Regions from separate parts of the Rahnella selenatireducens genome, predicted to be linked through region 1. Evidence: predicted binding sites of a transcription regulator. Region 1 holds the regulator's gene; each other region holds the start of a gene.
The links. Region 1 encodes CRP, which controls carbon source genes, mostly activating them, when cyclic AMP is high. Its sites were predicted from a motif close to ATGTGANNNNNNTCACAT; they were not measured.
Positions count from the first base shown of each region.

Region 2: the regulator CRP is predicted to act here: its motif matches at 1,486-1,503, upstream of aaeR (HTH-type transcriptional activator AaeR).
Region 3: the regulator CRP is predicted to act here: its motif matches at 1,173-1,190, upstream of ACLBVC_RS20785 (PTS sugar transporter subunit IIC).
Region 4: the regulator CRP is predicted to act here: its motif matches at 1,348-1,365, upstream of rbsD (D-ribose pyranase).

Region 1 is NZ_JBKEZJ010000006.1:327,386-330,541, forward strand. Features, by position in the region: gene ACLBVC_RS12885 (YccS/YhfK family putative transporter) at 1-916, opposite strand, end outside; gene crp (cAMP-activated global transcriptional regulator CRP) at 978-1,610, opposite strand; gene ACLBVC_RS12895 (OsmC family protein) at 1,973-2,380, shown strand; gene ACLBVC_RS12900 (LysR substrate-binding domain-containing protein) at 2,382-3,156, opposite strand, start outside.
Region 2 is NZ_JBKEZJ010000011.1:67,724-70,879, forward strand. Features, by position in the region: gene aaeR (HTH-type transcriptional activator AaeR) at 530-1,468, opposite strand; gene aaeX (p-hydroxybenzoic acid efflux pump operon protein AaeX) at 1,756-1,959, shown strand; gene aaeA (p-hydroxybenzoic acid efflux pump subunit AaeA) at 1,967-2,902, shown strand; gene aaeB (p-hydroxybenzoic acid efflux pump subunit AaeB) at 2,913-3,156, shown strand, end outside.
Region 3 is NZ_JBKEZJ010000015.1:55,624-58,779, forward strand. Features, by position in the region: gene recG (ATP-dependent DNA helicase RecG) at 1-1,043, shown strand, start outside; gene ACLBVC_RS20785 (PTS sugar transporter subunit IIC) at 1,290-2,615, shown strand; gene ACLBVC_RS20790 (uracil-xanthine permease family protein) at 2,881-3,156, shown strand, end outside.
Region 4 is NZ_JBKEZJ010000029.1:5,386-8,541, forward strand. Features, by position in the region: gene rbsA (ribose ABC transporter ATP-binding protein RbsA) at 1-839, opposite strand, end outside; gene rbsD (D-ribose pyranase) at 847-1,266, opposite strand; gene kup (low affinity potassium transporter Kup) at 1,483-3,156, opposite strand, start outside.

The DNA.
Region 1 (3,156 bases):
CCAGCGCCGCCAGTTCATTCGCCATGGTGAAACGCTCGGAGAATCGGTGATAAAGAATATCGTCCGCAATCACGCGCAGACGAGCGGAAATTACCTGCGCATTCCGGCGGATCACCGCTTCTGCGTGGCTTTCTTCCACCAGTTTCTGCACTTCTTCCGGCTGATGCAGGCTGACCGTGATGTGTTCCTGCAAATCGAGTGCAACCTGAAAACGCTGGAACAGCCGCTTGTGGTTATTGTGGTGTTCATGATGCGGCAACATATGCAGCTGCTGATAGAGCAACGCAATCAGATCGATGACCTGCTGCTGGCGCTTGAGCAACGGGGGAAGGGCTGTTTCGGGGTCGATATGTTGCGTCAGCAGGCTGTATTTGGCCTCGAAATAATCCGCCAGCTGCAAATACAGCTGGCTGAGCGTTTCGCGCATAGGTTGTTCTTCGGAAATACGGAACCATGCCCAGTTAAACAGCCCGTACCAGGCGGTTCCGGCAGCAAACAGCGCCGGTGCCTGCCACATCGGCCTCACGCCGACCATACTCAGTGTGAAGATGGTGGCCACCAGCGCGCCCGGCAACAGGCGTGCGTGCAGCGGGCTGATTTCGCCGGTGACGCCGAGCAGTAAAGCCAGCGTTAACATGATGAGCGGCAGGGGAATGTGCCAGTTTTCGAGCATCACCTGCAAAAGGATACTGCTGACGGCAAACAGCGAACCGCCGACGATCAGGCGTTTAAAAAAGCGTTTGTGCGGGGTATCGAGACCGGCGACGTTGCAACAGGCCGGGCACAGCGAGAACAGCAGACCCATTTGCAGATTGCCAAACAGCCAGCAAATACCGACAGGCAGGCACAACACCAGCGTCTGGCGCAGCGCGTAGTTAACTTCGGGATGATAGAACAGTCTTCGCCATAGCGTCATGGGTAAAGCTTAGCCCATAAAAAAGGCGCGACAGTCAACTGTCGCGCCAATTTCTGAGGGATTAACGTGTACCGTAAACGACAATCGTTTTACCGTGTGCGGAGATCAGGCTCTGATCTTCCAGCATTTTGAGAATACGTCCGACTGTTTCACGTGAACAACCGACGATTTGGCCGATTTCCTGACGGGTGATCTTGATTTGCATCCCGTCCGGATGGGTCATTGCATCAGGCTGTTTGGCCAGATTAAGCAAAGTTTGCGCGATACGGCCTGTTACGTCGAGGAAGGCAAGGTTGCCGACTTTCTCTGACGTCACTTGCAGACGGTTTGCCATCTGCGCGGAAAGACGCATCAGAATATCCGGGTTTACCTGAATCAGCTGGCGGAATTTTTTATAAGAAATTTCAGCCACTTCGCAGGCAGTTTTAGCACGAACCCAAGCACTGCGTTCCTGCCCTTCTTCGAAGAGTCCCAGCTCGCCGATGAAGTCACCTTGGTTAAGGTATGACAGTATCATTTCTTTGCCTTCTTCATCTTTAATCAGGACGGCAACCGACCCTTTCACGATGTAGTACAGCGTTTCGGCTTTTTCACCCTGGTGAATCAGCGTACTTTTAGAAGGATACTTATGTATATGACAGTGAGACAGGAACCATTCGAGAGTCGGGTCTGTTTGTGGCTTGCCGAGAACCATTTGCTATTATCCTCTGTTGTTATCGCTGCCCAAAATCACAGGGCTCAGAGTTCCCTGTACGGCACTTACTTTAAAAAGCGCCCTTTCAGCATATAACTCCCCAGAAATGCTGCAAGCGGATGTCGGAGTGAAACAGCCTGATTATTGCTGTTAACACCGTGGGTTCTGTTCTTAAACCGCAAAAACCGTCACCGCAATTTACTGGAAAGTATGTTTCGGCTTTGTTTGTAACACAGGTTTGCAATGCTGTCTTCTGTTGTCTCGCTTCAGCATGATGGCGATCGGGTTACGTTGCCAGTTTTTGGGTGAAAGGGTAGTCTGAGGGGAAAATTTGACGAATTTATCCACCGGGAGAAGAGCACATGCACGCACGCGTAAAATGGGTAGAAGGGCTGACGTTTTTAGGTGAGTCAGCGTCGGGCCATCAGATCACAATGGATGGTAATGCGGGCGACAAAGCCCCAAGCCCGATGGAAATGTTGCTGATGTCAGCGGGTGGTTGCAGCGCGATTGATGTGGTGTCTATTTTGCAAAAAGGCCGCAACGACGTGCGTGACTGCGAAGTGAAACTGACGTCTCAGCGCCGTGAAGAAGCGCCGCGTCTGTTCACGCACATCAACCTGCATTTTATCGTCACCGGTAAAGACCTGACGGATAAAATTGTGGAACGCGCGGTCAGCCTTTCTGCGGAAAAATATTGCTCTGTTTCCCTGATGCTGGGCAAAGCCGCGACGATCACCCACAGTTTTGAAGTAGTGAACGCCGAATAAGTCACCACCAGCGATACGACTGGCACTGACTTCGCAGTAAATCCAGAAATCGCCGCGCGGCAAAAGTCAGCGGCGATTTCTGCGAATAAAGCACGCAATATTCCGCCTCTGGCAGCGTATCGATATTGAGCAGGCAAAGCCTGTCCTGCAAGCCGAACGGCGCGCGCATCGCCTTCGCCACAATCGTCAGATAATCCGACTGCAATACCATATTCAGCCCGCACACCACCGAATCCGTTCTTACCGGCGTTTCACCTGCTGGCGCGCTAAAGCCGTTCATTGAAAGCTGAATCTGCTGGTAATAACCCATATCCGTTTCCGGCAACACCCAGCGCGCGCCCTGCAATTCTTCGAGCGTGGTGGCACCTGCCAGCGGATGCCCTTGCCGCGCAATCACGCCAAACGGCGCGCTAAACAGCGGCTCACGCACCAAATCTTCCAGCGGAAAACCCGGCCCGGCGGTTCCGACGGCAAAATCGAGTTTCCCTTCACGCAGCGCCGGTAACAGCGTCGAAAGCTGGCCTTCTTTAATCAGCAGTTTGGACTGGGGAAACTGCGTTTTGAACGCTTCATTGAGAGCCGGAAACACTGTCAGCGCCAGCAGTGATGAAAACCCGATAGCCACCGAACCCTGCGAATACTGATTAATCTGCTGGATCTCATCCGCCGCGCGTTCAAGTTCTTCGAGAATAAACTGCATGCGCTGCGCAAAGGCGCGGCCGGTTTCCGTCAGCGCCATGCCCTGATTGCCGCGCACGATAAGCTGAGTTTCAAGC
Region 2 (3,156 bases), on a different contig from region 1:
ACTGTTGATACAAAGAATAAATTGATGTTAGATCCAGTTACGCATGCTTTGAAGATCCCTAATTAAATATATTATATCTTAATGCAGGTGGGGCAATATGGATTTTAATTATGACAGTTGTGAATTTAAAATACGTTCACATTTTTAATTTCAAGAATGGATATTCTCAGTCATGGCGTTGCTTTGTATTCTTGTACTTGTAAGGGGTGCTTGGTTTTTTTTTGTTATTGATATTACTCTTTGGTTGAAGGTAAAAGGTATTTATTTTCAACGCAATAAAGCTAAAGTCTGTCATTATCAAAGCGTATGTTAAATATACAGTATGCGCTTGATTTTAATTGACGAAATTTAGTTCCCTAACTGGGTGTGCTATTTGGGGTGAGACCATATTTAGTTTGTTGGCGTTCCATTGAGATTTTGATAAACAGGTGAAGTCCGGAATGGACTTAATATGTTTAGAAAGTTATGGCGATTTAGTGGTCCGAATATCCCATCTGTCATTCGGACCACTCAGAGGCAGGAACTTAGCTCAATTCCATTGCGTCACTTTCTTGCCCTGCCTGTATCCCTGATACACCTTACTGACCCGTTTGAAATAGTCGGTCAGGTAATCCAGACACACCTGTACTTTCAACGGGAGTTTGTCTTTTTCGGTATACAGCGCGTACACCGGGCGTGGATCGGACTGGTAGCTTCTGAAAAGAATCTCCACGTCACCGGCGTTAATTTCTTCAATCACCCACATCAGCGGGACGTATGCAATGCCGACACCGGCTTTCAGCCAGCGGATCATGGTCTGTGAATCGTTGGTGACAAAGCGCCCTTGCGGCGTGATGCGCGTGGAAATACCTTCCGGTGCGATCAGTTCAAATTCGCTGTCCGGGCGGACGCTGTATTCCAGCCACGAAAAATTCACCATATCGGCAGGTTTTTCCGGCGTGCCGTGCTGCGCCAGATAACTGCGCGCCGCGCACACCACCATTGGCATGGAACCTAACCGCGTGGAGAACAAGCTGGAATCCTGTAACGCGCCCACGCGGATCACCACGTCCAGACCGTCGGCAATCAGATCCGGCGCAGGAATGCCGGTCACCAGATTGACCGTCAGGCCGGGGTATTCAGTCAGCATTTCGGCGGTCATGGCAGCAAGAACATTTTGTGCCATTGTCGATGAGCTGCCGATGCGTAAAGTGCCGGTTGGCGTGTTGTTGAAGGCATATAATTGTTCATGCACTTCACGCACGTCATGCAGCATTTTACGGCATCCCTGATAGTAAATCTTCCCGGCTTCTGTCAGGCCGATACTGCGGGTACTACGGTTTAATAGTTTGATTTGTAAATCATTTTCTAGTTTTGAAATGGTCTGGCTGATGGCTGAAACGCTCATGTCGAGGCGTCGTGCGGCCGCGGTAAAAGAACCGCTTTCCACGACCTGAGCGAATATCGACATGCGTTTTAATCGGTCCATTGTTAACTCTGGCTTAAAAGTGATTTAGATCACAGAACGTTGATTACTTGATAATAAGCACGCTAATATACTCGTCCGGGCGATAAAACTCAGGTTTCTGATTTCCTGAATCAATGCTTACCTTCGCACACTTCCCTGGCAACCCCACAGTTTCATTGAGCACTTCCCAGTGAATTATTTATCTCCGGGGACGCGTGGCATTGCCTAAAATAATGAATAATGCGTGCGCGGGACGAGCAAGTCTGCCCCGCCGTCATTGCTGCTGGTAATAATGTAAGGAATTTTTGATGAGTTTGCTTCCGGTAATGGTGATTTTCGGATTGTCGTTTCCACCGGTATTTTTTGAAATACTGCTGGCGCTGGTGGTGTTTTTCCTGCTCCGGCGGGTATTACAACCGACGGGTATTTATGACTTTGTCTGGCATCCGGCTTTGTTTAACACAGCATTATATTGCTGTCTTTTTTACCTGATTTCCCGCTTGTTCGTCTGAGGCCGTTGTGAAAAACTTCTCTATAAAAATAATACGTTATGCAATTACGCTGATTCTTGTCGTTCTGGCTGTCATCGCAATCTTCAGAGCCTGGGCGTTCTATACGGAATCACCGTGGACCCGTGATGCCAAATTTACCGCTGACGTTGTGTCGATTGCGCCAGATGTGACCGGTTTAATCACCGACGTGCCAGTGATTGATAACCAGTTGGTGACCAAAGGTCAGGTGCTGTTCAAAATCGACCAGCCGCGTTATCAGCAGGCGCTTGATGAAGCCAGCGCTGACGTCGCTTATTATCAGGCGCTGGCCTCCGAGAAAAAACGCGAAGCCGGACGCCGTGTGAAACTGGGCGTACAGGCAATGTCGCAGGAAGAAATCGATCAGGCGAACAACGTACTGCAAACCGCGCAGCATCAGCTGGCGAAATCGCAGGCTGCGCGTGATCTGGCGGTACTGGATTTGGAGCGTACCGTGGTTGTCGCTCCGGCAGATGGCTGGGTGACTAACCTCACGGTGCATCCGGGCAACTATATCAATCGCGGTTCTACCGCCGTTGCGCTGGTGAAGAAAAACTCCTTCTACATTCTGGCATATCTTGAAGAAACCAAACTGTCCGGCCTGAAAAAAGGCGACCGCGCGGAAATTACCCCGCTGGGCAGTAACCGCATTATGCACGGCACGGTAGACAGCGTCGCAGCAGCGGTCACCAACAGCTCTTCTTCGGCGGCCACCAACGGTCTGGCGACCATCGATAGCAACCTGGAATGGGTGCGTCTGGCGCAGCGCGTGCCGGTTAAAATCGTGCTCGACGATAAAGACCAGCAGCATCCGTACCCGGCGGGGACGACGGCAACCGTCGTTATCACCGGCAGTCATGATCGTAAACAAGATGAAGGAACACCGTTCCTTCGCCTCCTGCATCGCCTGAGAGAGTTTGGCTAAGGCCGGAAAGATGAATAGCGTACTTATTCCGCGCGTACGGTTTGCGTTTAAGCTGACATTTGCCATTCTTGGCGCTCTCGTGCTTGGTTTCTATCTGCAACTCGAAACGCCACGGTGGTCGGCCATGACGGCGGCCATTGTGACTTCCGGGCCCGCGCTCGTGGCCGGTGGTGAGCCGTTTGCCGGTGCTATTCGTCACCGTGGTTTTCTGCGCGTGATCGGGACATTTATCGGTTGTATCGCAGCGCTGGTGA
Region 3 (3,156 bases), on a different contig from region 1:
AGGTCGGATGGCTGGCTGGAAAACAAAAAGGCAAAGCCAGACAGGCGCAGCAGGATGCGATTGCCAGCGGTCAGGTTTCGATGGTCGTGGGAACTCACGCGATATTTCAGGAACAGGTTCTGTTCTCTTCATTATCGCTGGTGATCATTGATGAACAACACCGCTTTGGCGTTCATCAGCGGCTGGCATTATGGGAGAAAGGTCTGCAACAGGGCTTCCATCCGCATCAGCTTATCATGACCGCAACGCCAATCCCGCGAACGCTTGCGATGACCGCTTACGCCGATCTGGATACATCAGTAATCGATGAACTTCCGCCTGGCAGAACGCCGGTAACGACCGTTGCGATCCCTGATACTCGGCGCAGCGATATCATCAGCCGCGTGAAAAGCGCCTGCGAGCAGGAAAACCGCCAGGCTTACTGGGTTTGTACGCTGATTGAAGAATCCGAAATGCTGGAAGCTCAGGCGGCGGAAGCTACATGGGAAGGGCTGAAAGAAGCGCTGCCTGCGCTGAATATCGGGCTGGTTCATGGCCGGATGAAAGCGCATGAAAAACAATCAGTTATGCAAGCATTCAAGCAGGGCGAAGTGCAGCTTCTGGTGGCGACAACTGTCATCGAAGTGGGCGTCGACGTGCCTAACGCAAGCCTGATGATCATCGAAAACCCGGAACGCCTTGGGCTGGCACAGTTACATCAGCTGCGTGGCCGCGTCGGACGTGGTGCTGTCGCTTCTCACTGCGTGTTGTTGTACAAAACACCGCTGAGCAAGACAGCGCAGAAGCGCTTGCAGGTTTTACGCGACAGCAACGATGGTTTTGTCATTGCTCAGCAGGATTTAGAAATCCGCGGGCCAGGTGAATTACTGGGCACACGCCAGACAGGTAGCGCTGAATTTAAAGTGGCTGACTTGCTGCGCGATCAGGCCATGATCCCCGACGTACAGCGTATTGCTCGGTATCTTCAGCATCAATTCCCCGATCATGCCAAAGCGCTGATTGAGCGCTGGCTGCCGGAAAGAGTGCGTTATACCAACGCATAATTCTTATACTTTTCGACTTTCGTTTTTCTCTCTGAAACGCCAAAACATTATTGAAAATGATGTTTTGGCTTCAATGTATCAACCCGACTTTTGCTCATTTCTGCCTCAAAACCATTAAGCCCTCAGGTTATTTGATGACCTTCACAGACTGGGGCAAAGTCGGTAACCGGTTTCACACCCCGCCACTACACTGATGATAATTAAGGCAAGCCTGTCAGTTCCCCTCACCATAAGGCCAATATCATCATGAGTATCAGCCAATCTCTTTTTGATTTTATAGAACAGAAAATCAGCCCGTTTGCGGCCCGGTTATCTTCTCAGCGCCATGTCATGGCGGTGCGTGACGGGTTTATTTCAGCAATGCCGTTTATGATTGTGGGGTCCTTCTTGCTGGTTTTTGTACATCCACCTTTCTCTCCTGAATCCTCTTGGGGATTTGCCCGAAGCTGGTTGGAACTGTCGGCAAAATATGAAGTACAGATTCTGACACCGTTCAATATGACGATGGGGATTATGTCGATCTACATCGCTGCGGCCATTGCCTATAATCTGGCGCGAAGCTACAAGCTTGACCCGTTTATGACCGCGATGCTGTCGTTGATGTCTTTTCTGCTGGTTGCTGCGCCTCAGATTGATGAAAAAATGTCTACAGCCGCACTGGGCGGCGTAGGGATTTTCACCGCAATTCTGGTGGCGATTTATGTAACAGAGCTGACCCGGCTGCTGAAGAAATATAATATTGGAATACGGCTTCCCGAGCAGGTTCCTTCCAACATTAAGCATTCATTCGATCTGCTGATCCCGATTATTGCCGTTGTGATTACACTGTTCCCGCTGAGTTTACTGGTGCAGTCGGGCTTCAACATGCTGTTGCCCCAGGCAATCATGGCGCTGTTCGAGCCGTTGATTTCGGCTGCTGACTCCCTGCCAGCCGTACTTCTGGCGGTGCTGATTTGCCATCTGCTGTGGTTCGCCGGTATTCATGGCTCGGCAATCGTTTCGGGAATGTTGCAGGCTTTCTGGCTGACTAATCTGGGGCTGAACCAGACCGATCTCGCCGCCGGTTTGCCGATGACGCATATCATGACCGAAGCATTCTGGAACTTCCTGATCGTGATCGGCGGCTCCGGCGCTACCATCGGGCTGGTCTTGCTGTTTTGCCGCAGTAAATCGGCGCATCTGCGCACCATGGGAAAACTCAGCCTGGTACCGAGTTGTTTTAACATCAATGAGCCGGTGATCTTTGGTACGCCGATCGTCATGAACCCGGTCTTTTTCATTCCGTTCCTTCTCGCACCGATGGTTAACGCCGTGATCGCCTACTGCGCTGTCTCCACTAATCTTCTTCCGCACATGATTTCACTGGTTCCCTGGACATCTCCGGCACCGATTGGTGCTGCATGGGCGATGGGCTGGGATTTCAAAGTCTCGATTATGGTGATCGTGCTGATGCTGCTTTCGATGGTGATTTACTATCCGTTCTTCAAGGTTTACGAAAAGCAGTTGCTGACGCAGGAAAAGGCAGCGGAAGCTGAAGCCGTATTTACGGAAAAAGCAGAGGCCACTCAGTAAGCGATAAGTGAAAAACAGAAAGCCTGAAACAGGCGACGAGACCTTTATCCCGGCGTCTGTTTATTTTCAGTTACCCGACGCATTTACCCGATTTTGCGTTAGAAACTGAACAAGACTTCCTCAGAAAAAACCTCAGCCGGACATACAGTTCATAAAAGATCCTTTAACCAAGATTTCACAGTTAAAATTGTCGTTAGCAAACGTTTGCTTTTATGGCGTATTTCAATAAAAATGCCCGCTTTGCCGCTTATTGGAATGCCATAACATGAGTTCGCAAACCACAGAACAAGACTCGCAGCAACCCGACCTTTCCCGCCAGCCAAAAAGTGAACTGATTTACCGGCTTGAAGACCGTCCGCCAATTCCTCAGACTCTCTTTGCCGCCTGTCAGCATTTACTGGCGATGTTTGTCGCGGTAATCACCCCCGCATTACTGATTTGTCAGGCGCTGGGTTTACCTGCGCAGGACACTCAGCACATCATCAGCATGTCGTTGTTTGCTTCTGGTCTGGCTTCCATTCTGCAAATTAAAACCTGGGGT
Region 4 (3,156 bases), on a different contig from region 1:
ATTTCGCCGCTGTGAAGTTCAAAGCTGACGTTATCTACGCCCGGGCCGCACAAATCACGAACCTGCAAACGCAGCGCGCCGCGTTCGTGGTTTATGCGTGGGTACTGCTCTTCGAGACGACGGCCCACCATCATTTCGATCAACGTATCTTCTTGCAGTTCGCTGACCGGGCGTTCGGCAATAAACTGACCGTCACGGAATACGGTCACGTCATCGCAAATCTCAAAAATCTCTTTCAGGCGGTGGGAGATATACACCACCCCACATCCGGCGGCCTTCAGTTCGCGAATAACGTTAAATAAAGAAGCCGTTTCGGTATCGGTGAGCGCATCCGTCGGCTCATCCATAATGATGACTTTGGATTCAAAGCTCAGCACTTTGGCGATCTCAACCATCTGCTGGTCGCCAATCGATAATTCACCGACGAGCCGGTCGCTTTTGTAACGCAGATTCAGACGCGCCAGAAGTTTATCGGCTTCGGCGTACATCTTCTTCCAGTTGATGCGGCCAAAGCCGTTGACGAACTCACGGCCAAGAAAGATGTTTTCAGCAATAGTCAGCTGTGGGATCAGGTTTAGTTCCTGATGGATGATGCCAATCCCAGCTTCCTGAGAAGCTTTCGGGCCATTGAAGGTAGTTTCCTTTCCAAGAAACTGTACTGAGCCGGCATCTTTCTGGTAGATGCCGGTCAGCACTTTCATCATGGTGGACTTACCCGCGCCGTTTTCTCCCACCAGCGCCATCACACGCCCCGGATAAACGCTGAGCGCCGCGCCGGAAAGTGCTTTGACGCCGGGAAAGGCTTTATCAATCCCTGTCAGTTTCAGCAAAGGTTGCATAAAGGCCTCAGAAGGTTACGCCGGCACACAGAATAACGTTCGCGTAAGGCGAACATTCCCCGCTGCGGATCACAGCCCGACTTTTTTCGCTTTGCGCTTTGAATGCCTCATGACTGACGTAATCCAAAGCAATGGTGTTTCCCTGGTGTTGTTCGAGTTGTGTCAATTGGGCGAGCAACGCTTCATGGAGTTGAGGATTTTTAGTGAGGATTTCCTCGGCGAGGATAGCCCGCTCAACCTGCATCTCGTGTGTCACTACCTCAAAGACTTGTAAAAAGGTGGGGACTCCCTGGGTTAGCGCCAGATCGATGCGTTGGCAAGCTGCTGGCACCGGAAGACCGGCATCGCCAATAACCAGCTGATCGGTATGACCTAACCGGGCAATAACATTCGAGATTTCGGCATTTAATAGCGGTGACTTCTTCATTGTTAACTCCTACAGCGAAACGTTTCGCTCACCGATGAGTTTATGAGACTCGCAGAACTTGGCAATGAAGATGTGATGGAATTGTGATCAGCGTCGAAACGTTTCGCTGAACAATTCAGAAAACGCAGAGCAATTTGAGTTAGCGTTTAATTAGAGGGAGAAGGCAGAAATAAAACAGGGCACCCGAAGGTGCCCTGTTCACAACAGAATGGGAAATCAGATTTCCACCTGCGTACCGAGTTCGATCACACGGTTCGGGGGGATCTCAAACTGGTCCGGCGCGCGCAGGGCGTTTCGGCTGAGCGCCATAAACAGTTTGCCGCGGAAATACAGATACCACGGACGCTTGGTAAGGATCAGCGATTCGTGCGACATAAAGAACGACGTTTCCATCATCCGGCACGGCAGTCCCTCCAGACCACAGCGGTGGAAGACTTCTTCCACATTCGGCGTTTCTTTAAATCCGTAACTCGCGACCACGCGCCAGAATGTCGGCGAAAGCTGCTCAATGGTGACACGCCGTACGTTATGCACATAAGGCGCATCTTCTGTTCGCAATGTCAGCAGGACAACACGCTCGTGCAACACTTTGTTGTGTTTGAGGTTATGCAGCAGCGCAAACGGGATCACGTTGATGGCGCGCGACATATAAACCGCAGTCCCCGGAACACGAACCGGCGGTGATTTTTCCAGTGAAGCAATCATCGCTTCGAGAGAATTCCCGTGCTCGTTCATGCGGCGCATGAGACGGAAGCGCTCGCTTTTCCAGGTCGTCATGACGATGAACATGCACAGACCCAGCGTCAGTGGCAGCCAGCCACCGGAGAACAGTTTAGTGGCGTTCGCAGCGAACAGCGGTATATCCATGAACAGCAGAGCAATCAGTAAAAGACCGACCAGGAACGGTTTCCAGTGCCAGTTTTTAAGCGCCACCGTGCAGGAAAGAATGCTGGTCAGCACCATGGTGCCGGTGACGGCAATACCATAAGCCGCCGCCAGATTACTCGAATGCTCGAAGCTGGCAATCACGATAACTACCGCGAAATACAGCAGCCAGTTAATCGCAGGGATGTAGATCTGACCCGCTTCCATTTCTGAGGTGTGGATAATGCGCATCGGCGGTAAATAGCCCAAACGCACAGCCTGGCGGGTCAGGGAGAACACACCGGAGATAACGGCCTGAGACGCGATGATGGTTGCCAGCGTCGCCAGAATCAGTAACGGAATCAGCGCCCAGTCAGGTGCCAGCAGGAAGAACGGGTTTTTGATCGACTCCGGGTTTTTCAGCAGCAACGCTCCCTGACCGAAGTAATTCAGCACCAGAGAAGGTAATACAACGGTAAACCAGGCCAGACGGATTGGGAATTTCCCGAAGTGCCCCATATCGGCATACAACGCTTCTACCCCTGTAATCGACAGAACGACCGCGCCGAGCGCCAGGAAGGAGAAGGATTTATGCTCAATAAAGAAATTAACCGCCCACATCGGGTTCATAGCGCGCAGCACTTCAGGGTTCTGCATGATGCTATTCACACCAAGAACCGCCAGCGAAAGGAACCACAGCAACATTACCGGCGCAAAGAGTTTGCCCACAATGCCGGTACCGTGCTTTTGAATAATGAAGAGCAACGTCAGGACAGTAATTGAAAGAGGGACGATATAAGGATCAAGGGCAGGCGCGGCAATTTCCAGACCTTCCATCGCGGAAAGCACTGAGATAGCCGGCGTGATAACCACTTCGCCGTAGAAGAAGCTGCCACCAATCAGACCGAGGATCACCAGAACGGCTGTGGTACGTGCCGACGTATTTCTGCCAGCCAGAGACATCAGCGTAAGAATACCGCCTTCACCTGCGTTGTCTGCCCGCATCACGTAAGTGAGGTATTTGAG